DNA from 3 places in the Variovorax ureilyticus genome. Region 3 is predicted to be linked to each of the others. Evidence: predicted binding sites of a transcription regulator. Region 3 holds the regulator's gene; each other region holds the start of a gene.
The links. Region 3 encodes FNR, which switches genes on or off when oxygen is low (the NO sensors DNR and NnrR bind a similar motif). Its sites were predicted from a motif close to TTGATNNNNATCAA; they were not measured.
Positions count from the first base shown of each region.

Region 1 (10,358 bases), on a different contig from region 3:
AGATCGCGGGGCGTGGCGTGCACGCTGGCGCGGTCCTGGATGCAATGCGCACCCTGCCTCGCGAGGACTTCGTGCCGGAACATCTGCGCGAGTTTGCCTACGAGGACGCGGCGCTCCGGATCGATGCCCACGCAACCATCCCCCAGCCCTACCTCCTCGCGATCATGGCCGAGGCCCTGGCGCTCGATGCTCAGGCCCGGGTGTTGGAGATCGGCACTGGCACGGGGTACGCGACGGCGTTGTTGGCGCGACTGGCATCCAAGGTCCACAGCGTCGAGCGGGATGGCGCCACTGCCGCGAAGGCGGCCGCCTTGCTGCGGCGCCTGCATTGCCCGCACGTGCAGATCGTGCATGGCGATGCCAACCGGGGCCTGCCGGAGCAGGGGCCCTACGACGCCATCCTCGTGCATCCCGACGGTGCCGACATCGTCGGGGAACTGAAGCCGCAACTTGCCATCGGCGGACGCATGGTGGTGTCGGTGGGGAAGGACCCGGCCGTTCGGGAGCTGGTCCGCGTGACGCGCATGGGGCCCGAAGAATACGCGGTCGAGGACATCGCCGACATCCGCGTGTCGCCGCTCGATGTCGACAGGATCCGGATCCGGGCACGCGACGATGCGCGCCGGGCGCCGGGGGCAACGTTGCAGCAGGGCATTGCACACGCTTGCGAGCGCTTCGCAAACGTCGACGCCGCCGATCTCGAACCGTTGCTGGCCCGGATCGGCGACGCCCGCGTGGTGTTGCTCGGCGAGGCGACACACGGTAGTTCCGAGTTCTACCGCATGCGGGCGCGCATCTCGCGCGCTCTCATCGAGCGCAAGAACTTCCGCTTCGTCGCCATCGAAGGGGATTGGCCCGACACCGCACGGATCGACCGCTATGTGCGCCACGGCCCGCATCGCCCGTCGACGTGGACCGCCTTCGCGCGCTTTCCGGTCTGGATGTGGCGCAACGAGGAGGTTCGTGCGTTCGTCGAGTGGCTGCGCGGACACAACGCCACGCTCGCGGAGCGCGACCGGGTGGCCTTCCATGGACTCGATCTCTACAGCCTCTACAACTCGATTCATGCAGTGGTCGGCTACCTGGATGACGTAGACCCGCCGACCGCCAGCATCGCGCGTCGGCGCTATGGCTGCCTCACGCCATGGCAATCCGACCCGGCCAACTACGGCTATGCCGCGCTCAATGCGCAGTACCACAGCTGCGAGCACGAAGTGGTCTCGATGCTCGGCGAACTGCTGCGCAAACAGCAGCACTATGCCGAGCGCGATGGGGAGCGCTTCCTCGACGCGGCGCAGAACGCGCGCCTGGTGGCCAACGCCGAACGCTACTACCGAACCATGTACTACGGATCGCGCGCATCCTGGAACCTGAGGGACAGCCACATGTTCGACACGCTGAAGATGCTGCTCGCCCATCACGGACCCGACAGCAAGGCCATCGTCTGGGCACACAACTCGCACGTCGGCGATGCGCGAGCGACGGAAATGTCGCACCGAGGGGAACACAACATCGGCCAGCTCTGCCGGGTCGAGTTCGGCTGCGGCGCCTGTCTCGTCGGTTTCGGCACCCACGGCGGCACTGTCGCCGCGGCCTCCGATTGGGACGGTCCGATGGAGGTCAAGACGATCCGCCCTTCGCTCCCGGGCAGCTACGAAAGACTGTTTCACGAGACTGCGGTTGCGAATTTCGTCCTTCCGCTGCGCAGCCCTGTGCCGGGCGAGGTGCTCGCGGACCTGTCGACTGGGCGGCTCGAGCGAGCGATCGGCGTGCTCTACCGACCCGCGACGGAATTGCAGAGCCATTACTTCCAGGCCCTCTTGCCGCGCCAGTTCGACGAATACATCTGGTTCGACCAGACAAGCGCGGTGACGCCGCTGCCGACGGGAACCATCGAGGGGTTTCCCGAAACCTATCCCTTCGGCGTTTGATGGGGCATGCCATGACAGAACCGATCTCGATGTCCATCGGTCGCCACCGTCTCGAAGGAGAGCTTTCTCTGCCGAATTCGCCCCGCGGCATTGTCGTGTTCGCGCACGGCAGTGGAAGCAGCAGGCGCAGCCGGCGCAACCTCCAGGTGGCAGGCGCGCTTCAGAACCGCGGATTGGGCACGCTGCTGTTCGACCTGCTCACGCCGCAGGAAGCAGAGGTCCGCGCCAACGTCTTCGACATTCCCCTCCTGTCGCAGCGCGTGCTGGAGGCACTGGACGCTCTGGCTTCGAGTCCGGCCGCACAACAGCCCGTCGGCTTGTTCGGTGCCAGCACCGGCGCCGCTGCAGCGCTGGTCGCCGCGGCCCGGCGGCCGCAGGCGGTGCAAGCCGTCGTCTCCCGCGGAGGACGTCCGGACGTCGCCATCGAAGAACTCGGCAAGGTCCGTGCTGCGACGCTGCTGATCGTGGGCGGCGAGGACCGCGAGGTCCTCGCGATGAACCGGACCGCGCTCCAGGCGCTGCACTGCGTGAAGCGCCTGGAGATCGTTCCGCGCGCCACCCATCTCTTCGAAGAGGCTGGCGCGCTGCAGACCGTGGCCGGCTTGGCGTGCGCGTGGTTCGTCGAGTATCTCGGGCCCGCCTCGGCACTCGGAACCGCTCCGGGCACGGCATTCGGGCGATAGCTCGCCAGTCCCTTCAGGTTGAGCTTGACGCGGGGATTCGTTGGAAAAGTCCGCGATCGCGGACCGCATTCGTCAATTCAGTGGGCGTGCAACTCGTTGCCGGTCACGCTGCCGCTCGCAGCTTCGATACGCCTCGTTGCGCGAACCTCTTCCCGTACGCGACGCATCAGATAGGTCCCTCCGCTCAGATGCCCCAGCGTCAGCAGGATTCCGATCGAGATGAACGCCGGATCCTGCTGAAGCCCCGCGTTTGCGTCCAGCAGTGCCAAGCACAGCGCCAGAAGGATGAACAGCCAGGCGATTGAAGCAACGATCGCGTGAACATAGATCCAAAGGGTCTTCATGGCAGTCCTTGCAGCTTTCAGGAGGTCAACGATACGGGCCACCATCGAAAAAACGTTGACGCCGCGCAAGAGGTTCGAATCGCCGCGCATGCAGCGACGCCTTGACCAGATCGTCGGCGGCCCCCGTGGAAGGCTCGCCGAAGGTCCATGATGGTCATGACAGCCCGAAACATGCTGGTCCTCGTTCCCGGCCCTTTCCATGAAGACGCGTCGAGGTGCCGCATCGCGCTCCCGCTCCCCAAGGCCTCGACATTTGTCAGCATCCGCTGCAGTTGATGCCTCCATCACGGCAAGACGTGCCGCTCCAGCTTTTGAAAGACGGTGCGGGTCTGCCCTTCTCGCTGGATCGTGCGGACCTCCATGCTGAACCGGCAGCGCTCGCCGGTTGGCATGAGAACGGTGAGGTCGTCGATCTCCGCGGCCGCTGCCATGCGGTGTCGCGCATAGTGCTCGCCGTACCGGCGCGGCGGCAGGCGCTCTGCAATCAACGCCGCGACGGCCGCGGCACCGCGCACGTCGCCGAAAGACGACGCCGTCGACCACACCCCATCCGGAGCGAAAAACGAAGCCGCTCCCTTCGCGTCCCGACGGTCGACGGCGTCGAGAAACCGCATCAGCAGCGATCGCCGGGAGTGTCTTGCCGCATAGCTCGTGTGGAGAAGGTGTCGCGCGGCCGGCGAATTCGGCGCCTGCAGTTCGGTCGCGTACAGCTGTTGCACGGCTTCGTTCTCGAACGAGCGGCGGCGCGGCGCGTTTTGGTCGATGGCGTAAATGGCGTGCATGCGCTTTTCCAGAATGTGCGGATCCAAAGACTTGGGCTCTCCACCGCCGCCCAGGCAGCCTCCCACGCAGGCCATCACTTCGATGGCGACGTACTCGTCGCGCCAGGTTGCTGTCTGCAACAGGCGCTGCGCTGCCGCGATGCCGTTACAGACGGCCACGCGGCCGATGCCGTCAATCTCCGCCGTCTTGATGCCTTCGTTCACGCCGCGCAGCTCCTGCCACTCGATCGGCGGCGAATGGTCGGCGCCGATCAGGTGAGATATTGCGCGCGCGATGGCTTCCATGACCCCGCCCGACGCCCCGAAGATCTGGCCGGCCCCGGTGCTCTCCCCGAGCGGATCGTCGAAGCTGCCGTCTTCCGGCAACGCACCAAACGCGATCCCGCGCGCCCGGATCATGCGGGCCAGCTCGCGTGTGGTGAGCACATGGTCGATATCGTCCGACATGCCCGGCCGCACCGCCTCATCTTTCTTGGCGGTGCACGGCATCACGCTCACGACATAGGGCTCGTCGCTTCCCTCGGCGAACGCGGGCCCGAGCGTGCCGGCAAAGGGGCCCCGTTTGGTGAGCGCCCCGTGCATCTGCTGCGGCGATTTGCTCGTGCTCAAGTGCGCCAGCAACTCGGGCCGTTGGATCTCGACCCAGTTCACCCAGGCCGGACAACACGAGGTGAAGAGCGGCAAGCTCCTCTTCCCGCCGACCCGTGACAAGAGTTCCGTGCCCTCCTCCATGATGGTCAGGTCCGCACCGAAATTACTGTCGAACACGTAGTCGAAACCGAGCTGCCGCAAGGCATTGATCATCCGGCCCGTGCTCACTGTGCCGGGCTTCAGGCCAAACTCTTCGCTGATGGCGACGCGTGTGGCCGGCGCCACTTGCACGGCGCAGACCCGTCGCCGTGCATCCAGCGTATGCAGGACCTCGTGCCAATGCGGTGTCTCGATCAACGCGCCCACCGGGCACACCAGTGTGCATTGCCCGCAGGAGATGCACGCGGTTTCCGCGAGCGGTTGATCGAAGACGGTCACCGGCAAGCGGTCCGGCCCCCGCCCGGCAAAACCGATCACGTGCTGTTGCTGTCCCGGATCACCGCAGGCATCGGCACACAAGCCGCATTCCACACACTTGGCCAGATCGCGCCAGATGCTCGGCGAGGTGTGATCGACCAGGCCATGCTCGGGATGCTCGGCCGACCCCAGGGGAAGGCGCGGCCAGCGCTCCTGCCACTGGTTTTCGTTGACCAGGTCCTGCAGCTGGCATGAGCCATTGACTTCGCAACGGATGCAGTCGTTCGGATGGCGGGCCAGCAGCCATTCCGCATTGGCCCGGGAAGAGTCTCGCAGCGCCCGACAGTCGGTCTCCACCACATCACCGTCGTTGGCCCGAGTGACGCAGGCCGGCTGGGGATGAGCCTGCCCTTGTACTTCCACGAGACACATGCGGCATACGGCATGGGGCGGCAAACGCGGGTGGTAGCACAGCGTGGCGATGTGGACGCCCGCGGCCCGGGCGGCGTCGAGCAAGGTCACGCCATTGTTCAGCTCGACCGACCGTCCGTTCACTGTGAGCTTGACCATTCCACCCTCCCAAGAAGCGCAAGCTAGACCAATGCCCGGCTGTGAAACTTGCGCAAGGTCAAGCCGTCGCGCGGCCGCCAGTCAAGAGCACGAACTTCGTTGGCACGCAAGAACGCCGGATTGACGCGGATCAGCTGATTCGCTTGATGCGCATCAAGCCTCGCCGGACGTCGAGATGTGAAATCTTGCTGTGAGCGAACCCAGCCACAACAAGGCCCAGTAAGGTCCAGCCATGTATCACCGAATCCTCGTTCCCATCGACGGCAGCAAGACTGCGGCGCTAGGCCTGCAGGAAGCCATCCGCTTGGCCGCGGAACAGAAAGCCGGCTTGCACCTCCTCCATGTGATCGACGACTTTCCGATGCTCGTGGAGTTGGCGAATGTCGTTGCCTACAACAACGTGATTCACTCCCTGCGCGAATATGGCGAGAAGCTGCTCTCCGACGCACAGGCGCTGGCAGCCAGGTCGGGCGTGAAGGCGGAGCCGGCCCTGCGCGAGGTGACCGGAAGCCGCGTCGCCGCGATCGTGCTCGCCGAAGCGAAGGCCACCGGCTGCGACCTGATCGTGATGGGAACGCATGGGCGCCGGGGCGTCAGCCGCCTGACGCTGGGCAGCGATGCCGAACTGGTCGTGCGCGCCAGCCCGGTGCCGGTCCTGCTGGTGCGGCATCCCGGCGAAGAACCGGCTTAGCCGCGGCGTGAGCGCCCCCGATCCTTCTTCCGCCTGGTGGCTCGATCCCGCCCCGGCGGCGACGCAGGGGCTGTCCCGGTCGCAGGCAGAAGATCGGCTGGAGCACAACGGCCCCAACACGCTGGAGGCGGGGGACCAGCCTCCCCTCGCGCTGCAGTTCCTCGCGCGCTTTCGCCACCCGCTCGTGCTGGTGCTGCTGGCCGCCAGCGCCGTCTGCACGCAGTGAACGGCGGCAGTTCTCCTCACGCAAGAACCAGCGGACTTGAGCGGCGTCAAGTTCGCCCGGCGCGACCGGCGTAGCGTTGCCACGTGGTCTCTCTTCATGCCTTGCGATATGCAGCCCGGCCTCGCACTCGACACTCATCCGGCCAGGGTCGTTGCGGATCTCTGGGCCCTCTGCGAGCAACAGCCACGGAGCAGCGTATGAAGATGCTGATCATGCCGAGTGAACTGCGCCGTCGCCTTTCGAGCCAGAACGCCATGGCCATCAATGCGAAGGGGCAAGAGGTCCTTTACGGCCTGACTTTGTCGGAGTCGCGATTCATGGTCGACTGTTGCGGAAGAAGCGCGAACGATATGTCCGAAGAGGAGCGAGATCGCTACGCCGATCTTGTCCTGAAGCATGAACATGCCCGCATGAGAAGCGCATCCGCAAACAGCGGAATCGCCAAGGATGAGCAGTGCCTGGGATAGCGATCGCCCCGCGAGCGCGTGGACCGGTCTCGATCAAGACGCGGAAAGGACCCACGATGAAAGGCGCGCGATGGGCGATGCAGGCGGTCGCGGGTTCTTGCTCGGAGCCATCGCTTTTTGACAAAGGAGTTCTCCATGACAAACCCCAAGATTCCTTCCGAAGACGACCCTGCGCAGCTTCCTGTCGAGCCGGAGTTTCCGACCGACACCGAGCAGGGCAATCCGCATTCGGACGAGGCCAAACCCGGCGCGGACGAGAATGCCGCTGGCTTCGTGAAAGAAAAACTCTAGGGTGCATGGTCGACGTGCCCCCCGGCTACCCCCAAGCATTTCCGCTGACTTTTCAATCAATGCGGCATCACCGCGGCGCCGGTCGTCGCGGTGATGTGAAACCAGGCTAAGACGGCATCGAAAGCGTGTGGAAATCAACGCGACAGGTAGCCGATCAGTCCCGCCAAGGTGTGCAGACGCGGCGTGTCCGCTTCGGGGATCGCGCTGCCAGTGCGCTCGCTCAGGCCGATCACGAAATTCATGAAGTCCATGGAGTCGAGGTCCAGCGCTGCGCGCAGGTCCTCATCCTCGCGCAGGGTGGCGAGGTCCGCTTCGGGCGCGATGCCGGCCAGCACTTCGGCGGCGAGTGCGCGGGCTTGCGTGGCGTTCATGGGTTGCTCCTTGCCAGCGCCGCCGGATCCTGCAGCGCCGCATCCAGACGATCGAGGAAACGCGCACCAAGGTGGCCGTCGCTCGCGCGATGGTCAGCCGCCAGGCTGGCCTGCAAGACGGGCCGTACGACCAATTGGCCATCCGCCACCCAGGGCCGCATGGCGATGCGTCCAAAGCCGACCAGCGCCAGTTGTGGCGGGTAGATGACGCCCAGCACACTGTCGGCCCCGCGCTCGCCCAGGCTTGTCACTGTCACGGTCGGATCGCTCAACTCCGAGCTGCGCAGGTGGCCGCTGCGAGCGCGCTGCACGAGGTCGCGCAACGCCTCCATCAGGACAGGCAGGCTGGCCCGATCCGCATCGTGCAGCGCCGGCGCGACCAGGCCGCCGCCCCGCAAAGAGATGGCCCACCCTGCGTGTACGGATTGCGCGAGCTGCGCCGCGCCGTCGCGCCAGAAGCCGTTCAACGCCGGCACCTCGCGCAGCGCGAGAGCCGTGGCCTTGAGCAACAGCACCGCCGCCAGCAGGCGCTCGGCGGGCGCACGCTCTTCGTTGTACGCCGTGAGCCACTGCTGCGAGGCGCCGAAATCGATCGCCTGCGTCAGGTAGTAGTGAGGTATCTCGCGCTTGGAGCGACCCATCGCAGTGGCGATGGCAGCGCGCATCTGCGCCGGATCGAACCCGGCCGCCTCGCGCGGTGCAGCCTGCGGGGGGCGCAACTGCGGCGCCCGCTCCACGTCGGCGAGTTCGATCACGCCATCGGGCCCGCTGCCGGCCAGCGCCGCCAGGTCGACCCCGAGTTCCTGCGCGCGCCGCCGCGCGGCCGGACTCGCGCGCACGCGGGTCGCCGGCGGCGCGGGTGCCTTGGCGGCTGCACCCGGCGCTTCGTCCTGCCCGCGCACGTGTGCAAGCACGGCGCCCACCGGCAGCTCCGTGCCGAGCGGCACGAGATCCTCCAGCACGCCGTCGAGGAAGATCTCGACGTCGATCGCGCCCTTCTGGGTCTCCACCACCGCGACGACATCTCCCGGTCTTACATGCGCGCCGGCCGGCACGCACCACTGGACGAGCCGCCCCATCTCCATGTCGGCACCGAGGGCGGGCATGCGAAATTCCTGCACGCTCAAACCTTCACCAGCAGGCCGCGCACGACATCGATCACCTGCTGTACCTGCGGCAGCGCCGCTTCCTCCAGGTGCGCAGCGTAGGGCACCGGCACCTCCCGGCTGCAGACGCGGCGGATCGGCGCGTCGAGTTCATAGAAGCGGCCTTCGGTCAGGCGCGCGGCCAACTCCGCGGATATCGAGCCACTGCGCCATCCCTCGTCCACGATCACGCAGCGGTGCGTGCGCGCGACCGAAGCGGCGACGGTCTCGTCATCGAGCGGCCGCAGCACGCGCAAGTCGATGACCTCGGCCTCCACGCCCTCCTGCGCGAGGCGCTGGGCGGCCGCCAGTGACTTCTGCAGTCCGGCGCCATAGGAAGCGATGGTGACGTCGCGCCCCGGACGCCGCACCCGGGCGCGCGACAGGTCCACGCGATCGATCCCGAGCTCCACCTCGTCTTCCATCGCGTACAGGCCGATGTGCTCGAACAGCAGCACCGGGTTGGGATCGGCGAGCGCCGCGGCCAGCATGAAGCGGGCATCCTGCACGGTGCCCGGTGCCGCCACCTTGAGTCCCGGGATGTGTGCGTACCAGCCCTCGAAGCTGTGCGAATGCTGTGCCGCCAGTTGGCGCCCGGCGCCGGTTGCCATCCGGATCACCAGCGGAATGGCAAATTGCCCTCCAGACATGTGCGGGATGCTGGCAGCGTTGTTGACGATCTGATCGAGGGCCAGCAGGCTGAAGTTGCAGGTCATGATCTCCACGATGGGCCTCAGTCCGGCCAGAGCGGCGCCGACGCCCATGCCGACGAATCCGTTCTCCGCCAATGGCGTGTCGACGATGCGCTGCGGCCCGAACTCCTCCAGCAAGCCCTTGGTGACGGCGTAGCAGCCGCCGTACTTGCCTACGTCCTCGCCCATCAGGAAGACGCGCGGGTCGGCCTGCAACGCTTCGCGCAGGGCCTGTCGGCAAGCCTCCCGATATGTCATGCGGTCCGGCGCACTCATGCGAGGCTCCCTGTGCGCTCCTGCGGCACGCTGTCCATCGTGACGAAGCGCTCCAGATCCGCCAGCGGCTCGAGCGTGCCCGCCTCGGCGAAGGCGACCGCGGCCGCCAGTTCCAGGTCCACGGCCTGTTCGATCTGCGCCACCTGTGTCGCCGACGCATGGTGGTTCTCGAGCATCCAGCGACGCAGGCGCTCGATGGGGTCGCGCTGCCTCCAGTTGTCCACTTCCTGTCGCGAGCGATAGGACTGCGCATCGAACATGGAGTGGGCGCGGAAGCGATACGTGCGGCATTCCATGAAATAGGGCCCTTGGCCAGAGCGGGCATGCGCCACGGCCCCGGCGGCGGCTGCCTCGACCGCCACCGGGTCCATGCCATCGACGGTGGCAGCTTGCATGCGGTAGGCCTCTGCCTTGCGGGAGACAGCCGTTTGGGCTTCGGCGTCGGCCAGCGGCATTCCCATCGCATACAGGTTGTTCTCGCACACGAACACAAGCGGCAGCCGCCAGAGCGACGCCATGTTCATGGTCTCGTGAAAGGCGCCCTCGGTCACGGCGCCTTCGCCGAAGAAGCACGCCGTGACCGCATCCCGACCCAGGCGAAGGTCCGCCAGCGCGATGCCTGCCGCGACCGGCAGGCCGCCGCCGACAATGGCATTGCCGCCGAAGAATCGAAGCTCGGCATCGAAGATGTGCATGGAGCCGCCACGCCCCAGGCAGCAGCCCTCGCGCTTGCCGAGCATCTCCGCCATGAGACGGTCCATGGGAACGCCGCGCGCGAGCGCCTGGCCATGCTCGCGATAGGTGGCGACGACCGCGTCTTTGCGCTGCAGCGCCGACATCACGCCGACAGCCACCGCTTCCTCGCCATCGTAGAGATGCAG
Region 1 is NZ_JBBKZU010000002.1:545,814-556,171, reverse strand. It holds gene WKW77_RS07020 (erythromycin esterase family protein) at 1-1,931, shown strand, start outside; gene WKW77_RS07015 (dienelactone hydrolase family protein) at 1,943-2,614, shown strand; gene WKW77_RS07010 (hypothetical protein) at 2,692-3,048, opposite strand; gene WKW77_RS07005 ([FeFe] hydrogenase, group A) at 3,243-5,318, opposite strand; gene WKW77_RS07000 (universal stress protein) at 5,551-6,009, shown strand; gene WKW77_RS06995 (cation-transporting P-type ATPase) at 6,017-6,235, shown strand; gene WKW77_RS06990 (hypothetical protein) at 6,433-6,702, shown strand; gene WKW77_RS06985 (hypothetical protein) at 6,838-6,993, shown strand; gene WKW77_RS06980 (acyl carrier protein) at 7,128-7,364, opposite strand; gene WKW77_RS06975 (dihydrolipoamide acetyltransferase family protein) at 7,361-8,470, opposite strand; gene WKW77_RS06970 (alpha-ketoacid dehydrogenase subunit beta) at 8,488-9,477, opposite strand; gene pdhA (pyruvate dehydrogenase (acetyl-transferring) E1 component subunit alpha) at 9,474-10,358, opposite strand, start outside.
Region 1: WKW77_RS07000 (universal stress protein) is a predicted target of FNR. The motif match lies at 5,462-5,475, and genes of this name have one in related genera.

Region 2 (10,358 bases), on a different contig from region 3:
CAGTCGGTTGCCGTAGTCGTCGGACAGCCACTGGTTCTCGATCATGCGCGCCGACATGCGCACGAGGCCCATGGTGTGCCGGTGGTAGGAGCGCTGGTCGCCGGTGACGTCGAGCACGCCCAGCATGTTGCCGCGCGGGTCGAAGATCGGCGCCGCGGAGCAGGTCAGGAAATGATTGGCGTGGATGAAATGTTCGCCGCCGTGCACGACGGTCGGCGCTTCCTCGAACAGCGCCGTGCCGATGGCGTTGGTGCCCTTGGAATGCTCTGCCCAGTTGACGCCTGGCGTCAGCGCGACCTTGTCCGCGCGCTGCAGGAAGCGATCGTCGCCGACGGAGTGGAGGATGGTGCCGCTGACGTCGGCCAGCACGATCATGCTTTCGGTGTCGACGATCTGCTCGAACAGCATTTCCATGACCGGCGCCGCGTGCGTGAACAGGCGCTGGTTGCGCTCGCGCGCGACTGCGAGGTCGCCGCGCATCAGGGGCTCGAAATCGGGCCGTTCGACGCGCGTCAGCCCGAGTGCCGAACAGCGCTGGTGCCACTGTTCGATGAGTTCGGTGCGTTCCTTCTGCTGCGGGAGCGGCAGGGCTTCGGGTGTGGTCCAGGTCCTGGCAGGCGCGGCCAGCTCTCGTGGGGGTGCAACCATGGTCTTGTCTCCACTGCCTCTATTGAGCAGGTGATCTGTGTCTATCCAGAAATACTCTCGGTCTCTTCGCGACGTGGTGTCCCGTTTTGGCACAGGGGACACGGCCTCTCTTGTCACTTCTCGCCTGGCACCTCGAAAGGATGCCACACGCAGGGCAATTCACGCAATTTGTGTTCCCGCCTGCAACAACTTCGCGTGGCACAGCGTTTGCGGATTCGTGAGCGTCATCAATTGAACGCGAACGGAGATGAAACGATGGACACCAAGCCGCTGACAGGCCCTGGCCTGTACCAAGGGACCCGCAAGGGATTGAAGCTGATGGCCGCTGCACTGAGCCTGACCTGCGCGGGCCTGGCCTGGTCGCATGGCGACGTGACCCCGCAGGCCGTGGACACCGCGGGGCTGCCGGAACTCGGCAAGGACTGGCGCGCGGAGAACCCGTATCGCGGCAATGCCACCGCGATCAAGATCGGCACTTCCGCCTACAACCAAAATTGCGCCCGCTGCCACGGCATCGAGGCCATCTCCGGCGGCATCGCGCCCGACCTGCGCAAGATCGACAACGACTGCGCCACGATGAAGGATGCGCCCAAGAAGGCCGCCTGCGCGAAGGAGATCGACGACTACTTCCTGACCACGGTGCGCCATGGCCGGACACGAAACGGTGCCGTTTATATGCCGCCGTTCGAAGGCACGATGAACCAGGAAGCGATCTGGTCGATCAAGGCCTACCTGGAGACACGTCGCGACAAGCCGCTCTAGGAGCCCACGATGCGCGCTTCACACGTATCGCGCCGCGCCGTCCTTCGATGGATCGGCGCGGCCAGCCTCGGCGCGCCGGCGCTCGCCGCGCGCGCGGCGGCGCTGGACCGCATCCGCGAGCGCGGCACCCTCACGGTCGCGCTCTACAAGGACATGCCGCCGTTCCACGTCGATGGCAAGGGCATCGACGTGCAACTGGCGCAGGCGCTCGCCGATGCGCTCGGCGTCAAGCTGTCGATGCTGCCCTTCAATGCCGACGAGAACATGGGCGACGATCTGCGCAACATGGTCTGGCGCGGCCACTACCTGGGCTTCGGTCCGGCGGACGTGCTGATGCATGTGCCGGTCGACAAGCCGCTGATCGACGAGACGCCGCAGGCGCGGATCTTCGCGCCGTACTACCGCGAGCGCGTCGTGGTGGCGCGCCGGCTGGATCGCCTGCCGCAGCTCGACAGCCTGTCGGCATTGGGCGATGCGAAGGTGGCGGTGCCGGGGCAGACGCTGGCCGGCTGGCTGATGATCGGCGCCGACGGCGGTGCCTATCGGAACCAGCTCGTCACGCAATGGAAGGACGGCGCCGAAGCCGCGCGCGCATTGCAGCGCGGCGAATTTCCCGCCGCCGCCGGGCTCGCCTCGGAGATGGAATCGGTGCTGCGCGGCGATGCGCGCTTCGCGATCGCACCCTTGCCTTCCCCGCGCGTGCAGCGCAACGGCTGGGCGGTGGGCATGGCGGTCAAGAAGGATGCGACGGACCTCGCGCAGGCCCTGCAGGCCGGCATCAACGACCTGGCAGCCGACGGGCGGCTGCGCAAGATCTTCGAAGGCGCCAACGTCGCCTGGCAGGCGCCTTGAGTCACGCCTGATGGCGTATGCAGGGCCCGGCTACGGCCGGCCCTGCGCTTCCAATGCCTGCCATTCCGCATCCTCGTACAGCCGCGAGCGCGTGAGAAAGCGCATGCCGGTCGGCCGCTCCAGCGAGAACATCCCGCCGTTGCCGGGTACCGCATCGATGATCAGGTGCGTGTGCTCCCAGTACTCGAACTGCGAGCGGCTCATGTAGAAGGGCGTGCCCGCGATTTCGCCGAGGCAGATGTCGGCATCGCCCGTGATGAACTCCCCGAGCGCAAAGCACATCGGCGCGCTGCCGTCGCAGCAGCCGCCAGACTGGTGGAACATCAGCGGCCCATGCGCCGCGCGCAGGCGCTCGATGAGCGCCTGCGCGGCCGGCGTCACGGACACGCGAGCGACTGCCGGGGCCGAGGAACCGCCGGCTTTTCGATCGCTCATGCGTGCTCCGTTCAGAAGAAGCCCAGCTTGTTCGGGCTGTAGCTCACCAGCAGGTTCTTCGTCTGCTGGTAGTGGTCGAGCATCATCTTGTGGTTCTCGCGGCCGATGCCCGACTGCTTGTACCCGCCGAACGCGGCATGGGCCGGGTACTGGTGGTAGCAGTTGGTCCACACGCGGCCTGCCTGGATCCCGCGGCCCATGCGGAAGGCTCGCGCGCCGTCGCGGCTCCAGACGCCGGCGCCGAGGCCGTACAGCGTGTCGTTGGCGATCTCCAGCGCCTCTTCTTCGGTCTTGAAGGTCGTCACCGACACCACGGGGCCGAAGATCTCTTCCTGGAAGATGCGCATCTTGTTGTGGCCCTTGAACACCGTCGGCTTGATGTAGTAGCCGCCGGCCAGTTCGCCGCTCTTGACGTTACGCGCGCCGCCGGTCAGGCACTGGGCGCCTTCCTGCTTGCCGAGGTCGATGTACGAGAGGATCTTTTCCATCTGCTCCTGCGACGCCTGCGCGCCCAGCATCGTGCCGGTGTCGAGCGGATGGCCCTGCGTGATCGCTTCGACGCGCTGGATCGCGCGCTCCATGAAACGGTCGTAGATCGACTCCTGGATCAGCGCGCGGCTCGGGCAGGTGCAGACCTCGCCCTGGTTCAGCGCGAACATCGTGAAGCCTTCCAATGCCTTGTCGAAGAAGGCGTCGTCGGCCGCGAGCACGTCCTCGAAGAAGATGTTGGGCGACTTGCCGCCCAACTCCAGAGTGACCGGAATGAGGTTCTGGCTCGCGTACTGCGAGATCAGCCGGCCGGTGGTGGTCTCGCCGGTGAAGGCGATCTTGGCGATGCGCGGGCTCGATGCGAGCGGCTTGCCGGCTTCGAGACCGAAGCCGTTCACGACGTTGATCACGCCCGCTGGCAGCAGGTCGCCGATGATTTCCATCAGGACCAGGATCGAGGCGGGCGTCTGCTCGGCGGGCTTCAGCACCACGCAGTTGCCTGCAGCGAGCGCCGGCGCCAGCTTCCACACCGCCATCAGGAGCGGGAAGTTCCACGGGATGATCTGGCCGACCACGCCGAGCGGCTCGTGGAAGTGGTACGCGTAGGTTTCATGATCGATCTCGCTGATGCCGCCTTCCTGCGACCGCACGCAGGACGCGAAGTAGCGGAAGTGGTCGATGGCCAGCGGCAGGTCCGCGGCCATCGTCTCGCGCAGCGGCTTGCCGTTGTCGAGCGTCTCGGCCACCGCCAGCGTCTGCAGGTTCTGCTCCATGCGGTCGGCGATCTTCAGCAGGATGTTGGCGCGCTCGGTCGGCGAGGTGCGCCCCCATGCGGCCTTGGCCTTGTGCGCGGCGTCCAGCGCGGCCTCGATGTCCTTCGCGTTGGAGCGCGGGATGCTCGTGAAGGCGTTGCCGGTGACCGGGGTCAGGTTGTCGAAGTACTGCCCGTCGATCGGCGCGACCCACTCGCCGCCGATGTAGTTGCCGTACTGCTTCTTGAAGGGGTTCGCAATGCCGAGGTTGCGCATTTCAGCCATGTCCATGGGTTCATCTCCGTTGAGGTTGAGGAAGGAATCGCATGGAGCACTTCGCAATCGGCGGGCCAGTGCGTGCCAAGGGGGTGGCCGAGGACGCAAGTCCTTGTCGCGCAACGATTTCGAGTTCGGCGACGCCATTCGCGTGTGCCAGCGTCGCGCCAGGGCGTGTGCCTTCGCGGAGCAATGTGCTTCAGATTGAGCCAGCGCCTGAACGATGTCGCGAGCGGTCCGTGAGGGAAAATGCGGGGCTACTTCACCCGAAAGACATGACGAAGCTCGACGACCCCCTCCACGACGCCGAGATCGGCTCCCGCGACAGCACCATCGACACGACCCGCATCGACGACGTGCGCATCGGCGCGGTCCGCCCGCTGATGACGCCTGCGCTGCTGCAGGAGAGGGTTCCCGTTCGGGACGACACCCTCGCCCTGGTGGAAGCGGCGCGCTCGTCGATCGCCGATGTCCTGCATGGCCGCGACGACCGGCTGATCGTCGTGGTCGGACCCTGTTCGATCCACGACCACGACCAGGCGATCGAATACGCCCACCTGCTGAAGAAGGAAGCGGACCGCGTCGAGGACGACCTGCTGATCGTCATGCGGACCTACTTCGAGAAGCCGCGCACGACCGTGGGTTGGAAGGGCTACATCAACGATCCGCACCTGGATGGCAGCTTCGCCATCAACGAGGGCCTGGAGCGCGCGCGTCGCCTGCTTCTCGAGTTGACGCTGCTGGGGCTTCCTGCGGGCACCGAGTTCCTCGACCTTCTAAGTCCGCAGTTCATCGCCGATCTCATCGCATGGGGTGCCATCGGCGCCCGGACCACCGAGAGCCAGAGCCATCGCCAACTGGCGTCCGGACTCAGTTGCCCGGTCGGCTTCAAAAACGGCACCGACGGCAGCATCAAGGTCGCGGCCGATGCGATCCTCGCCGCGCTGGCGCCGCATGCCTTCATGGGGATGACGAAGATGGGGATGGCCGCGATCTTCGAGACCCGCGGCAACGACGACTGCCACGTGATCCTGCGCGGCGGCAAGACGCCGAACTATTCAGCCGCGGACGTGGCCGCGAACTGCGAAGCGCTGCGCGCGAGTGGCCTCAGGGAGCAGGTCATGATCGACGTGTCGCATGCCAACAGCAGCAAGCAGCACCACCGGCAGATCGCGGTGGCTCACGATGTGGCTGAGCAGATTTCTGCGGGTGACGGACGCATCACCGGCGTGATGATCGAAAGCAACCTCGAGGAGGGCCGGCAGGATCTGGTTCCCGGCGTGGCGCTCAAGCGGGGCGTCTCGATCACGGATGCCTGCATCAGCTTCAGGCAGACCGTTCCGGTGCTGGACGAACTGGCGAGTGCCGTTCGGAACCGACGACACGCAGCGAAGGCTCGCGCGTAGCGGATGCGTGTGTCGGAGGGGCGATCCGTCCTGACGATGCAGGGGACCGTATGCTGATCTCTGGGCACTGCCGCAGGTTGCGGCAGCGGGCTCAACCGCGTTCCGCGACTTCCTTGATTCCGAGCTTTGCAAGCCCGAAAGCGGCGACTCCGAAGACGGCGACAAGGCAGAGGATGGCGTTGATCATGTGGACTTTCCTTTGGTGAGGCGTCCATTATATAGGGTAAACCCCTAATCATCAGGGTTTACCCTAGATCGTCTCCGCGCGGGCGCAGATCACGCGCGGGCGCGGATCAATCAGTGCGAGAACGGCCGCAGCACCTCGGAGGCCGCGAGTTCCAGGGCACGAGCGGGCGGGATGCCACTCCACACGAGCCGCTTCAGCCGGCGATACACGTCGAACATCAACGCCTCGTCGTATTCGCTCGAGTCGGGATCGATGACCGGGTATTCCTGTTCCAGGGAACTGAGCGTCCAGTCGTACCGGTCCCTGACCTCTGCTGGATCCTTGCTGAACGGCATTTGCGCGGCGTGCGGGGCGCGCGAATTGGACTGAATTCTCATGACACCCCCGAAGAAGTTGTGGGTGGAAGGGGAAGCTCGGTGTGTCGGGAATGTAATACCAAAGATAACAACGAAGCCAGCCCGTCCGTCCGCGCCTTTTTCGCGAATCAGGCCCGGAGGCGCTGGCTCGCGCCGTCGAGCAGCGCCTCGGCATCCCGGCTGACGCGCTCGACCACTTCGCGGGCAGAGGGAATGTCGCGCACGAGTCCGGCGGCCTCGCCGGCGATCACGGCGGCGATGTCGAAGTCCCCGGCCTCGCGGGCCGCGAGGAACTTCGCGTGCTCTTCATCGGCGTGGCGCACGAGTTCGAGTTCGCGTCCCGTCCAACGCTCGACAAGCGCATTGCGCAGGCAGCGCCCCGTGAAAGGTACGGGCCACACCCGCTTGCGCACGATGTCGAAGACCAGGCCCCGCGCGGTCTCGTCGCCGGTCGCGCGCTGGACGCGCGCCTTGGCTTCGGCGGCAACGGCCGCCTCCTTCGTGGCATAGAAGCGCGTGCCCATCAGCACCCCCGACGCGCCGAGCATCAGCGCCGCGGCGAGTCCTCGGCCGTCGGCGATGCCGCCAGCGGCGACCACGGGCACATCCGGGCCGATCGCATCGACGAGTTCCGGCACCAGCGTCAGGGTGGCGCGCGAGGCACCGTGCCCGCCGGCCTCGGTGCCCTGGGCCACGAGGATGTCCGCGCCGACGGACACCGCTTTGCGCGCCATGTCGAGCGTCTGCACCTGGCAGATCAGCGCGGCGCCCGACCGCTTGACCGGTTCGGCAAAGGGCGCCGCATCGCCGAAGGACAGCATGATCGCCGCGGGCGCGCTCTCCAGCGCAAGATCGAGCAGGTGGGGCTGCTTCGCGAGGCTCCATGTGATGAAGCCGATGCCGAACCGGACCTGCGTTTCCTTGAGCCGCGCGATCTCGCGCGTCAGCCATTCCGCATCGCCGTAGCCGCCGCCGAGGATTCCGAGCCCGCCGGCGGCACTCACGGCCGAGGTGAGCCTCGCATCGGCGACGACATCCATGGGGGCCAGCAGGACGGGGTTGCGGATGCCCAGTCGCTGGGTGAGCGCGGTCTGGATCGACATGGGATGGCCTCCGATCGGCGGGTCCGGGGGCGCCCATTGTGTTCTTCTTCCGGGTCCGGGACACCTCGGAAGTTCTGGGGCAGCGCGCCTCGCCGGTCAGGGCGCGGCCACGTCTTCCTGTCGCGCCTGCGCCGTGGTCCGCTCTGCCGTCAGCCTGGCCAGCCTCAGGTAGGCTGCCGTGGGCGAACTTCCGAACAGGGGATCCGGGTACGACGGAGCGGCACGCGCGACGGCGTCCCAGTCCTGCGCACTCAGCAGCAGCCGGGCGCGTGGGAGGACCAGTCTTTCTTCCGTGGCAATGTGGTGCCGGTAGTAGGCGAGGTAGAGCGCCGCCGCCGCTTCCACGCTCGCGCGCAGGACGTAGGCATCGCTGATGACCTGGTTCAGGCGCGCGACCAGTTCTTCGCCGGCCACCGCGATGACGCGATGCTCCTGCAGCAGGCGGTTGATCGGCAGTCGCATTTGCGGATCGTGCGCCGCGAGGATGTCGAACGCGGCGTCTTCGCGCGGATGGTGATAGCAGTCTCCGAACTCCCGCAGGTAGGAGACGATTTCGAGCATCAGGTGGTAGTCCGGACTCTCCCCGTCGCGAAACCGGGCGACCTGTTCTTCAAGAATGCTGAGAAGCAGGGAGAAATTGCCGTGTTCGGCATGCCATTGCGCGATCTGGCTTGTCATGTGAAACCTCCGCGATCTTTCAGGAGCGTGGACCGACTCTAGGCGCATCCGCCGCCTCGTTCTTGGATCTGGATCAAGGCAATGACTTCTCGGATGCAGTAGGCGTGCATCGGCGAATGCACCCTGATAGTCTTGTCTCCGACGCAGTCGGCAGACCGTGCAGGTCCGCCGCCAGAACCCACCTCAAGGGGAGCGACCATGAATCCGTGGGAACCGACATCATGGAGATCGCGCGCAGCGCAGCAGCTGCCGGTGTATGACGACGCCGATGTCCTCGCCGGCGTCGAGGCCCGCCTTGCGAAGCTGCCGCCGCTCATCTTCCCGGGCGAGATTTCGCAGTTGAAGGCGCGCCTGGCCGCCGCTTCCCGCGGCGAGGCCTTTCTGCTGCAGGGCGGGGATTGCGCGGAGAGCTTCGAAGAGTTCGGTCAGGTGCCGGTGGAGTCGACCTTCCGGGTCATCCTGCAGATGGCGGTGGTGCTGACGTATGCCGCCTCGGTGCCGGTGATCAAGGTCGGGCGCATCGCCGGGCAGTTCGCCAAGCCGCGATCGTCGGACACGGAAACGATCGATGGCGTCAGCCTGCCTTCGTACAGGGGCGACATCGTCAACGCCAGCGAATTCAGTGCGCGGGCGCGGCAAGCCGATCCTGCCCGACTGCTGACGGCCTATTCGCACTCTGCTGCGACCCTCAATCTGCTCCGCGCGCTGGCGCAGGGCGGGTTCGCCGATCTGCATCAGGTGCACCGCTGGACGACCGATTTCGTGCGAAAGAGCCCCCAGGGCGAGCGATTCGAGGAACTGGCCGATCGCATTGCCGAGTCGCTCGCGTTCATGGAGGCCTGCGGCTTCGACGCCGCCAGGGCGCCGCAGTTGCACGCGGTCGAGTTCTACACCTCGCATGAAGCGCTGCACCTGCACTATGAGCAAGCGCTGACCCGGCTCGACGAGCAGGACGGCCGTTGGTTCGGCGCTTCGGCGCACATGCTGTGGCTGGGAGAGCGCACGCGCGCCCTGGAGGGTGCGCACGTCGAGTACCTGCGCGGCGTCGGGAATGCCATCGGCGTCAAGCTGGGGCCCACGGCGAAGGCATCGGATGTCCTGGGGCTGCTGGACCGGCTCGATCCGGACAACCAGCCCGGCCGGATGGTGCTGATCTCACGCATGGGCGCGGACAAGGTCCGCGACGCCTTGCCGCCGCTGCTGCGTGCCGTCGAGCGCGCCGGGCGCCATCCGGTGTGGTGCTGCGATCCCATGCATGGGAACACGGTCACCTCGTCCTCGGGTTACAAGACGCGGGACTTCGACCGCATCCTGCAGGAGGTTCGGGGCTTCTTCGACGCGCATCAGGCTGCGGGCACCTATCCCGGCGGTCTGCATTTCGAGATGACGGGCCAGGACGTCACCGAATGCCGCGGCGGTGCGCAGGAACTCACGGACGAGGAACTCGCCCGTCGCTACCAGAGCGCTTGCGACCCGCGGCTCAATGGGTCGCAAAGCCTGGAGCTCGCATTCCTGATCGCCGATGTCCTGAAGGCTGCGCGCCGCGGCCGATAGAGGCACATCGACGCATCCACGCATTCACGCATCGGAAAGCGGGAATAAATAGGGGACTGCTTGCGTACTGCAGCTTGCAACGGCCTTCGATCCGTTGAAAGGAGCAAGCAGATGAACACGCACGTTCCCGGCCGTCGCGAAGCCCTCAGGTGCCTGTCCGCATGGAGCGGCGCGGCCATCGTCTGGACCGTGAGCGGCGGCATACCGCGCGCCCTCGGCGCGACGGGTGCCGGTACGCCGACAGCGGCTTCACCCGATGCGCTGACTTTCGTCCAGATCAGCGACACCCACATCGGCTTTCGCAAGGAAGCCAACCCCGATGTCGTCGGCAGCCTGCGCCATGCGATCGCAGAGATCAATGCCCTGCCCCAGGCGCCGGCGTTCGTCGTGCATACGGGCGATGTCAGTCATCTGTCCAAACCCGAGGAGTTCGGCAGTGCGAGGGAGATCCTCACGGAGATCCGCGTCGACCGCGTGCACACGGTGCCGGGCGAGCACGACACGATCGACGACGGGGTCAATGGCTATCTGAAGTTCTTCGACCACGACGGCAAGGGCCGGGCCTGGTACAGCTTCGACCAGGGCGGCGTGCACTTCATCGGGCTGACCAACACGCTCAACTTCAAGGCCGGCATGCTGGCCGGTCTGGGCGACGAGCAACTGGCCTGGGTCAAGCGCGATCTCTCCGGCGTCTCGCGCTCGACGCCGCTCGTGGTGATGGCCCACATCCCGCTCTGGACGGTCTGGGAGCCCTGGGGCTGGGGCACCGCCGATTCCGCCCAGCTGATTTCGATGCTGCGTCCCTACGGATCGGTCACGGTCCTCAACGGGCACATCCACCAGGTGCTGCAGAAGGTGGA
Region 2 is NZ_JBBKZU010000015.1:27,089-37,446, forward strand. It holds gene WKW77_RS27285 (sigma-54-dependent Fis family transcriptional regulator) at 1-648, opposite strand, end outside; gene pedF (cytochrome c-550 PedF) at 967-1,410, shown strand; gene WKW77_RS27295 (transporter substrate-binding domain-containing protein) at 1,420-2,262, shown strand; gene WKW77_RS27300 (DUF779 domain-containing protein) at 2,293-2,697, opposite strand; gene adh (aldehyde dehydrogenase) at 2,709-4,229, opposite strand; gene WKW77_RS27310 (3-deoxy-7-phosphoheptulonate synthase) at 4,490-5,620, shown strand; gene WKW77_RS27315 (hypothetical protein) at 5,918-6,184, opposite strand; gene WKW77_RS27320 (NAD(P)H-dependent flavin oxidoreductase) at 6,292-7,266, opposite strand; gene WKW77_RS27325 (hemerythrin domain-containing protein) at 7,363-7,944, opposite strand; gene WKW77_RS27330 (class II 3-deoxy-7-phosphoheptulonate synthase) at 8,143-9,498, shown strand; gene WKW77_RS27335 (metallophosphoesterase family protein) at 9,610-10,358, shown strand, end outside.
Region 2: WKW77_RS27325 (hemerythrin domain-containing protein) is a predicted target of FNR. The motif match lies at 8,008-8,021, and genes of this name have one in related genera.

Region 3 (10,358 bases):
GGCCGAAAGGGCCGAATGTTCGTCCCGAATGATTCGCAAGGTGGCGTGTGTCATGCCTCTCTCCGTGGTTGCTGGCAGCTTCGCACGCCAAGTGCTTCACAACCTTGAGGCAGATCAAACGCGTGCACGGCGGCACGCATCCGCCGGCTTACTTGACGAGCTTCAGCGTGCCCTTCATCAAGGCCGAGTGACCCGGGAACGAGCAGATGTACATGTAGCTCTGGTCGGCCTTGAGTTTGCTGGTGTCGAAAGTCACCGAGGTCGACTCGCCGCCGCCGACGATCGGCGAGGCGGCGATGACCCGTGCGTCGCCGGGCTTCAGATAATTCTTGTCGAGACCGGCGGCAATGCCGTCGGTCGCCACCGCCTGCGCATCGGCAGATGTCGTCAGCACCCAGTTGTGACCCATGGCCGACTTGGGCAGCTTGCCGGCATGCTTGAGCTTCACCGTGAACTGCTTGCAGCTCTGCGGCACATCGATGCTGCTCTTGTTGAACTGCATCGCGTCGTTGCCTTCGATCTCCACATCGCAGGTGGCGGCCGATGCCGTACCCAACAATGCCAGCCAGAGCGCCGCAGCGCATGTCATTTTCATTTTCATTTTCATTTTCATCATTTACTCCTTTTCGAATTCGAGTTTGCGCGCGATCGGCCGGTTTCGGGAACCCCGTTCAGCGGCACCATTGATCGATCTGCCGGCCGAGATCGGACCACAGCGCGTGAAAAGCCACGGCGGCGAGCAAGGCGCCGGCAAGACGGCTCCCCCACTCCCTGCGCGCGAAGACGGCGCCGGTGTTCAGGTGTTGCCAAAGCCACGGCGCGGCGATGAGCGAGAGACCGCTCCCGGCCGCGAAGCAAGCCATCGCGATCGCGCCTTGCAAGGGTCCCTCGGCCAGCCCGGCCAGCATGAGGGCGGAATAGAGAAGGCCGCATGGCATGGCGACCCAGAGCGCGCCGGTCGCCAGCACCCCGGCCGCCCGGCCCGTCAGCGGCCGAAGCCGCGCCTGGAGCGCGCCTCCGAGGCGATGCGCCCAGACCGGCTGGCGCCCGAGCACCGCGAGGGAGAGGCCCCACATCAGCGCTGCGACGTGCAAAAGTACCCAGAACGGCCGCAAGGCCGCAAGGTGCTCGCTCGCAAGCCCGACGCCCTGCACCGCCATGGCGGCGACAGCACCGGCCGCGGCGTAGCTCGCGATGCGCCCGGCGTGAAACGCCAGCGTCGCCCGCTGCCCCTGAAGGCCGCTGACCACCGACGCAGCCCCGCCCTGCGGCGCTTGAACGATCCGGATGACGCCCGCGCAGGCCGCGCCACACATTGCGACACAGTGCGGGCCGCCGGCGAGCCCCATCAGAAGCGCCGTTCCGAGTAGCGCCGTCTGCATCGTTCAGACGATCCGGGAGAAGCGGGTGCGGTTGCGGTCGGCCTGCAGATAGCGGTCGAAGACCATCGCCACGGCGCGCACGAAGAACCAGCCGGTCGGTGTCACCTCGATGTCATGGTCCCTGATTCGCACCAGCCCCTGCGCGGCCAGCGGCGCGAGCGCGGCGAGTTCGGGCGCGAAATGGTCCTTGAAGTCGATCAGATGCGCGAGGTTGACGGCCTCGAAGTCGACATGCCCCTGGCACATGATCGCCATGATGACCGCGCGGCGAAGCACGTCGTCGCGCGTGAGCGCCAGGCCCCGCACCACCGGAAGACGCCCCTGCTCGAGCAGGTCGTAGTACTCCTCGAGCGTCTTGGCGTTCTGGCTGTAGGTCGCGCCGACGCGGCCGATGGCCGACACGCCCAGCGCCACAAGGTCGCAGTCCGGCTGCGTGCTGTAGCCCTGGAAATTGCGGTGCAGCCGGCCCTGCCGCTTGGCGATCGCGAGCGGGTCGTCCGGCAGCGCGAAATGGTCCATGCCGATGTAGACATAGCCAGCGGCGGTGAAAGCGGCAATCGCGCGCGACAGCATCTCGACCTTGGTCTTCGCGTCCGGGAGGTCCTCTGCCGCAATGCGCCGCTGCGGCTTGAAACGCTCCGGCAGGTGCGCGTAGGCATAGAGGGCGATCCGGTCCGGCCGCAAGTCGCACACCTGCGCCAGCGTGCGGTCGAAAGAGGCCCGGCTCTGCTTAGGCAAACCGTAGATGAGGTCGATGTTGATCGAGCGGTAGCCGAGCGCCCGCGCGCTTCCCATCAGGTCGAAGACCTCCCTGGCAGGCTGGATGCGATGGACCGCCTTCTGCACGTCGGGGTCGAAGTCCTGCACACCGAAGCTCAGCCGGTTGAAGCCCATTTCGGCCAACCGTTCCAGGCGTCCACCGTCCACGGTGCGCGGGTCGATCTCGATGGACTGCTCGCGCTCGGGCGAGAGCGTGAACTCGCGCCCGAGCAACGCCAGCAGCCTTCTCAGCCCCTCGTCGTCAAGGAAGGTCGGCGTTCCGCCGCCCAGATGCAACTGGCTGACCACCACGCCGCGCCCCAGTTCGGCGACCTGCAGCGCCACCTCCCGCTCGAGGTAATCGATGTATTCGGCCGCCCAGTGCTTGTGGCGGGTGACGATCTTGTTGCAGGCACAGTAATAGCAGAGCGACTCGCAGAACGGCAGGTGCACGTACAGCGACAGCGGCCGCCCGTTCATCCCGGTCGCGTTGCGCTGATGCACTGCCTGGACGTAGTCGTCGGCGGTAAAGGCATCCACGAATCGATCCGCCGTCGGGTAGGAGGTATAACGCGGGCCGGCGACATCAAAGCGCCGCAGCACGGCGGGCGACGGCAGCTCCTGGGAATGCGAAGCGGTCGCGAATGCAGGGGAAGAGTTCATCGCAGGCGATCAGAGGCGGTGTGCGGACCACTATGCCGCCGGGCCGCCCCCGGATCCTTGATGTGGATCAAGCCCCATGCCAACGCCCCGTTACAGAATCGGCACATACTCGACATACATCAATGAAAACCGAAAACATCAAGGTCGCCTGCTCCAGTTGCAATCTGCGGGAGCTGTGCATGCCGGTCGGCCTCGAGCCCACCGAACTGCAGCGTATCGACGACATCGTGGCCAAGCGTCGCAAGGTCCGCCGTCGCGAGATGCTCTTTCGGAACGGCGACCGGTTCACCTCGCTCTACGCGATCCGCACCGGCGTCTTCAAGACCCGGGTGGCCAGCCAGGACGGCCGCGACCAGGTGACGGGTTTCCAGATGGCCGGCGAGATCATCGGCCTCGACGGCATCGTCAACGACCAGCACACCTGCGACGCGGTGGCGCTGGAGGATTCCGAAGTCTGCGTGATGCCCTTCGACCGTATCGAAGAACTGTCCCGCGAGGTCACGGCGCTGCAGCGGCACGTGCACCAGATCATGAGCCGCGAGATCGTGCGCGAGCACGGCGTGATGATGCTGCTGGGGAGCATGCGGGCCGAAGAGCGCCTGGCGGCCTTCCTTCTGAACCTCGCGCAGCGCCTGCACGCACGCGGGTTCTCGCGCTCCGAGCTCGTGCTGCGCATGACGCGCGAGGAAATCGGCAGCTACCTCGGGCTCAAGCTCGAGACCGTGAGCCGCACCCTGTCCAAGTTCATGGACGACGGCCTCATCGAAGTCCAGCAGCGCAACCTGCGGATCGTCGACTCCGAGGGACTTCGCCGGCTGATCACGCCGGCGGCCTGCTGATTCCAATTTTCAGCGCTTTGGCGCTGGCACGTCATCTGCCGGGGTTGCCGCGTGGTTGCGGCCGGTGAGCGCCGGCATGAGCTTCTTGTCGGCCAGCGTCCTGTTGATCTCGATACCCTGCCGATAGTAGTCCTCCGCGATCACGGGGTCGGGCGAGCGCATGGCAAGCCACAGGGTCACGAAACTCGCGACCACCACCACCGCTGGACCGGCCAGGACCATCCACAGCAACGGGAAGCGCCACCAGGGTTCGCTCCGGGCCGCTTCGTTCGCCTGTTTCGTATCGTTCGTTGCGCTCATCGTCATCTCCTTGATCGGCATCACCGGGGGACCATGAAGGTCGCCTTCTCCGAGACCTGCGCGCCGCCTTCGGCCGCACGCACGTCGAAATAGACCGGATGCGAGCCCGGCTGCGCTCCGCCATATGGCAGTTGCAGGCGAACCGCCACCCAGCGCGATTGCGCAGGCCCCACCTCCACAGGCTGCTCGGGCGACGCCTGCAGTCCGTCGAGGCCACGAGCCTCGATGCGATAGTGCTGCGTCTTTTCGGTGGCATTCATGATCTGCAGGCGGTAGACGTTCTCGATACGTCCGCCTTCGGCGATGCGCGCCAGCGTGCCACGGTCGCGCACCACGTCCACCTTGAATGGCGTGCGGATGACCAGGCTGGCCAGCAGGCCGATGCAGAGCGCGACCAGGATGCCGCTGTAGATCAGCACCCGTGGACGCAGCACGCGCCGAAGGATCTGCCGCGATGACCATCCGCCCGCCATGCTGTTCTGCGTGGCGTAACGGATCAGGCCGCGCGGCGAGGCGAGTTTGTCCATGACCGTGTTGCAGGCATCCACGCACAGGCCGCAGCCAATGCACTCGTATTGCAAGCCCTGCCGGATGTCGATGCCCGTCGGGCACACCTGCACGCACAATGAGCAGTCGATGCAGTCGCCCTGGCCCTGCGCACGCGCATCCGTGCCTTTGGCCCGCACGCCGCGAGGCTCGCCCCGCGCCGCGTCGTAACTGACGATCAGCGTGTCGCGGTCGAACATCGCGCTCTGGAAACGCGCATAGGGGCACATGTACATGCAGACCTGCTCGCGCATGAAGCCCGCGTTGCCATAGGTCGCGAAGCCGTAGAACAGCACCCAGAAGATTTCCCATCCGGTCATGCGCGTCTGCAGGAAGGCCATCCCCAGGTCGCGGATCGGGGTGAAATAACCGACGAAGCTGAAGCCGGTCCACAGGGCGATGCCCAGCCACACCACGTGTTTGAACCACTTCTTGACGAGCTTCTCGATCGACAGGTCACTGTCGTCCAGTCGTATGCGCGCGGTGCGGTTGCCCTCGATCTTCTGCTCGATCCACAGGAACATCTCCGAGTAGACCGTCTGCGGGCAGGTGTAGCCGCACCACAGCCGACCGGCCACTGCAGTGAAGAGGAACAGCGACAACGCCGAGATGACCAGCAGCCCGGTCAGGTAGATCAGGTCCTGCGGGTACAGCACCAGCCCGAAGATGTAGAAGCGCCGCGAGGCCAGGTCGAAGAGCACCGCCTGCCGCTGCCCCCATTCGAGCCACGGCATGCCGTAGAACACGAGTTGGGTGACGAACACCATCACCCAGCGCCATCGCGCGAACACGCCGTCGATCGAGCGCGGGTAGACCTTCTTGTGGGCCTGGTAGAGGCCCACGTTCTTCTCGGCCGCCGCGATCGGAATCACGCGGCGCGGTCTCGGCGCGGAGTCCGTCACGTCGCGACCCCTCACCCTCAGGGTGCGCCGGCACCGGGGGTCTTGGCGTTCGACAAGCCCCACACGTACCCGGTCAGCACATGGATCTGCGCCTCCGTCAGGCGGCCCTGCTGCGCCGGCATCTGATTGGTCTTGCCCGTGTTGATCATCTGAATGATCGCGTCCAGGCCGTAACCGTGCAGCCAGATCCGGTCCGATAGATTGGGCGCGCCGACTGCCGTGTTGCCGACGCCGCCGATGCCATGGCAGGACGCGCAGACGGTGAACTTGCTCTTGCCCAGCCCGGCGCGCACCGAGTCGTGCGGACTGCCGGAAAGACTCAGCACGTAGTTGGCGAGGTTCTTCACGTCCTCCGGCGTGCCGACCGCCTCGGCCATCGGCGGCATCACGCCGATGCGCCCTCGCGTGATCGACTCCTTGATCTTTTCGGGCGAGCCGCCGTGCAGCCAGTCGTTGTCGGTGAGGTTCGGGAAGCCCTTGCCGCCGCGCGCATCGGAGCCATGGCACTGTGCACAGTTGTTGAGGAAGAGGCGCTCGCCGATCGCCATCGCCCCGGGATCAGTCGCCACCTTCTCCACCGGCAGTGCGGTGTAGGCGGCATAGACCGGCTCGAGTTCGCGGTTGGCCTTCGCGAGGTCCTTGGTGTATTCGCCGTCGGTGCTCCATTCGAGCCGTCCCTTGTAGCTGCCGAGCCCCGGGAAGACGAAAAGGTAGCCGAGCCCGAACACGATGGTCAGCACGAACAGGCCCATCCACCAGCGCGGCATCGGGTTGTTCATCTCGCGCAGGTCCTCGTCCCAGACGTGGCCGGTGGTGTTGTCTTCGCTGGCGGGCGTCTTGGCGCGCGCGGTGATCCACAGCAGCAGCAGGCACGCGAGGATGCTTGCGAGGGTGGCGATCGCGACGTAGTGCGACCAGAAATCGTGAATGAAATCGCTCATGGTGTCAGTCCTGCTCGAAGGGCAAGCGGGCCGCCGCCTCGAAGGCTGCGGCGCGGCGGCGCGAATAGGCCCACACGAGGATGCCGATGAAGGTCGCGAAAGAAGCCAGCGTGGCCACGATGCGCAGGGTGGTGATGTCCATCGTGTGCTCCTTCACTTGAGCGCAAGGCCCAGCGATTGCAGATACGCCACCAGCGCATCCAACTCCGTCTTGCCCTTGACCTCGCCCGGCGCGGCGGCGATCTGCTCGTCGGTGAACGGCACACCCACGCGGCGCAGCGCGCGCATGTGGTCCGCGGCCTCGGACGGCGTGACCTGCGTCTTGTCGAGCCACGGGTACGCGGGCATGTTCGATTCGGGCACCACGTCGCGCGGGTTGTTCAGGTGGATGCGGTGCCACTCATCGCTGTAGCGGCCGCCCACGCGATGCAGGTCCGGGCCGGTGCGCTTGCTACCCCACTGGAAGGGATGGTCGTACACGAATTCGCCCGCCACCGAGTAGTGGCCGTAGCGCAGCGTCTCCGCGCGGAACGGACGGATCATCTGCGAATGGCAGTTGTAGCAACCCTCGCGCACGTATACGTCTCGGCCGAGCACCTGCAGTGCGGTAGGCGGCGCGAGGCCGGTGATCGGCTCCGTGGTCGACTTCTGGAAGAAGAGCGGCACGATCTCGACCAGGCCGCCGACGGCGACGACCAGCAGGATCAGCACGATCATCAGGAAGTTGTTGGTCTCGATCTTCTGATGCGAGAAGGTGGAGGGTTCGGGGGTGCGGGAGCTCATTGTTGTTTCCTCGATTCCTTCAGGCATGGGCCGCGGCAGGCACGGGGATGCGCGCCCGCACCGAGTGGCCGGCGCCGATCGTCATGACGACGTTCCACGCCATCACCAGCATGCCGGCGAGATACAGGAGGCCGCCGATCAGGCGCACCACGTAGTACGGATAGGTGGCCTTCACGCCTTCGACGAAGGTGTAGGTGAGCGTGCCGTCGGGGTTGATCGAGCGCCACATCAGCCCCTGCATCACGCCGGCGATCCACATCGCGGCGATGTAGAGCACGATGCCCACGGTCGACATCCAGAAGTGCAGCTCGATCGCCTTCATGCTGTACATCTCGGTGCGGTTGTACAGGCGCGGGATCAGGTAGTAGAGAGAGCCCATCGTGATGAGGCCGACCCAACCGAGCGCGCCGGCATGCACGTGGCCGATGGTCCACTCGGTGTAGTGCGACAGCGCGTTCACCGTCTTCACCGACATCATCGGGCCCTCGAAGGTCGCCATGCCGTAGAAGGACAGCGCCACGATCAGGAAGCGGATGATCGGGTCGGTGCGCAGCTTGTGCCATGCACCCGAGAGCGTCATGATCCCGTTGATCATCCCGCCCCAGCTCGGCGCCAGCAGGATCAGCGAGAACACCATGCCGATGGACTGCGTCCAGTCGGGCAGTGCGGTGTAGTGCAGATGGTGCGGACCCGCCCACATGTAGGTGAAGATCAGTGCCCAGAAGTGCACGATCGACAGCCGGTACGAATACACCGGCCGGCCCGCCTGCTTGGGGATGTAGTAGTACATCATCCCGAGGAAGCCCGCGGTGAGGAAGAAGCCCACTGCGTTGTGACCGTACCACCACTGCACCATCGCGTCCTGCACGCCCGCATAGGCCGAGTAGCTCTTCATCCAGCCCGCAGGAACGGCGGCGCTGTTGACGATGTGCAGCAAGGCCACCGCGATGATGAACGCACCGTAGAACCAGTTGGCCACGTAGATGTGCTTGACCTTGCGGATGCCGATCGTGCCGAAGAACACGATTGCATAGGCCACCCACACCGCCGCGATCAGGATGTCGATCGGCCATTCGAGTTCGGCGTATTCCTTGCCGCTGGTGTAGCCCAGCGGCAGGCTGATGGCGGCGGCCACGATCACGGCCTGCCAGCCCCAGAACACGAAGGAAGCCAGTGCCGGTGCGAAGAGGCGGACCTGGCAGGTGCGCTGCACCACGTGGAAGCTCGTCGCCATCAGCGCGCATCCACCGAACGCGAAGATCACCGCATTGGTGTGCAGCGGACGCAGCCGGCCGTAGCTGAGCCACGGGATGCCGAAGTTGAGCTCGGGCCACGCCAGCTGCGAGGCGATGACCACGCCGACGAGCATGCCCACGACGCCCCAGACCACCGACATGATGGCGAACTGCCGCACCGCGGTGTCGCTGTAGACCGCTGCGGGAGGATTCGGAGATTGCATCGTCGGACCTCTGTTCTTGAAACTCTTGTGGAACTCATCCGAGTTTCCAAGTGGCCCGCCAGAGCGGGATTGATGCAGATCAATCGTTGCGCAGAATGCGCTCGCCCTCGTGGTCGACGTTGTCGAACTGACCACAGTGCACCGCCCACCAGAGCCCGCCGAGGATCATCAGCACGAGCACCACGGAGAACGGGATGAGGAGAAAGAGAATGTCCATGGGGATCAGGCGCCGGGCTGAAGCGCGGCATTCGCGCCATTCGCGCCATTCGCGGGATGCGCGACGTGCGCGAGCCGCGCCGCGTTGAGCACCACGAACAGCGAACTGGCCGCCATGCCGAGCCCCGCGAGCCAAGGCGGCAGCCAACCCGCCAGTGCCAGCGGCACGCACAGCGCGTTGTAGCCGCCAGCCCACCAGAGGTTCTGCCGAACCACCCGCAAGGTGCGCTTCGCCTGGGCGATCGTCTGCACGATGGCCGAAAGCTCGCCGCCCATGACGATGAAATCCGCGCGTGCCTGGGTCAGCGGCACCGCATCCCCGAATGCGAAGGAGGCATCCGCCTGCGCGATCACCGGGCCGTCGTTGAGGCCGTCGCCGACCATCACGACGCGATGCCCCTGCGCCTGCCGTTGCCGCAGGACGCGAAGCTTCTCTTCCGGGAGGCATTCGCCGCTCGCGTTACGGATGCCGGCTCGCTGCGCAACTTCCTTGGCCGCCGCATCGCGATCGCCGGAAAGAAGCTGTACCGACAGTCCCTGCCGCTCCAACTCGGCCACGACCGATGCAGCGTCGGCACGCAAGTCCTCGGCCAGCACGAAGCTCGCGATCCAGCCCTCCTCGTCCGCCAGATGAACCTGCGCCGCGGCCGACTGCAGGGGTTCGACACCGCAGAAGGCCGCTGCTCCCAAACGAACGGCCCGCACCTTGCCGCCTGCCTCGCACCGGCGACGCAGGCGGCCGGCGATTCCTTCGCCGGCGTGCTCCTTCGCTTCGACCAGATCCCATGACGGTGGTGAACGGAACTGCCCATTCCACGCATTCACCAACGCGCGAGAGGCGGGATGCAGCGACTGCGCAGCCAACGCGGCGGCGAGTTCGACCGCATCGCCGGGCCGCAGGCCCTTGCGGCAATAGACGCGCTCCAGGCGCGGCACCTCGCGCGTGAGCGTGCCGGTCTTGTCGAACACCACGGTGTCGACCGAAGCCAGCGTCTCGAGCGCCTGCAGGTTGTGCACCATCACACCGTGCCGGGCGAGCGAGCCGGCACTCGCGAGCATTGCTGCCGGCGTCGCCAGCGACAGCGCACACGGACAGGTGACGATCAACACCGAGACCGCCACCATCAGCGCCTTGCCTGAATCGATGTGCCACCACAATGCCGCCGCCAGCGCCGCAGCCACGAGGACCGCGAACAGGAAAGGCCGCGCGGCCCGATCGGCCAGTTGCGCAAGCCGCGGCTTCTGCAGCGAGGCGCTTTCCATCAGCGCGACGATCTGCGCGAAGCGCGTGCCCTGCCCGATCGATTCGATCCGCACCCGCACCGCGGACGCGATGTTGTGGCTGCCCGCCAGCACGCGATCCCCGCAAAGCCGCGGCACGGGGCGCGACTCGCCGGTCAACAATGCCTCGTCGGCGCTCGTGTCGCCTGCGATCACGACACCATCCGCAGGGAAAGCCTCTCCCGGCAGCACACGGATCACGTCGCCCACGGCCAGACGGCGAACCGAAACACGCGTGAAGACGCCACCCTCGCCGAGACGCTCGACGCTGTCCGGCAGCCGGTTCA
Region 3 is NZ_JBBKZU010000001.1:29,471-39,828, reverse strand. It holds gene WKW77_RS00210 (hemerythrin domain-containing protein) at 1-54, opposite strand, end outside; gene azu (azurin) at 149-595, opposite strand; gene WKW77_RS00200 (sulfite exporter TauE/SafE family protein) at 672-1,382, opposite strand; gene hemN (oxygen-independent coproporphyrinogen III oxidase) at 1,386-2,804, opposite strand; gene fnr (fumarate/nitrate reduction transcriptional regulator Fnr) at 2,927-3,643, shown strand; gene WKW77_RS00185 (FixH family protein) at 3,653-3,943, opposite strand; gene ccoG (cytochrome c oxidase accessory protein CcoG) at 3,964-5,391, opposite strand; gene ccoP (cytochrome-c oxidase, cbb3-type subunit III) at 5,409-6,332, opposite strand; gene WKW77_RS00170 (CcoQ/FixQ family Cbb3-type cytochrome c oxidase assembly chaperone) at 6,337-6,474, opposite strand; gene ccoO (cytochrome-c oxidase, cbb3-type subunit II) at 6,486-7,115, opposite strand; gene ccoN (cytochrome-c oxidase, cbb3-type subunit I) at 7,135-8,574, opposite strand; gene ccoS (cbb3-type cytochrome oxidase assembly protein CcoS) at 8,654-8,791, opposite strand; gene WKW77_RS00150 (heavy metal translocating P-type ATPase) at 8,797-10,358, opposite strand, start outside.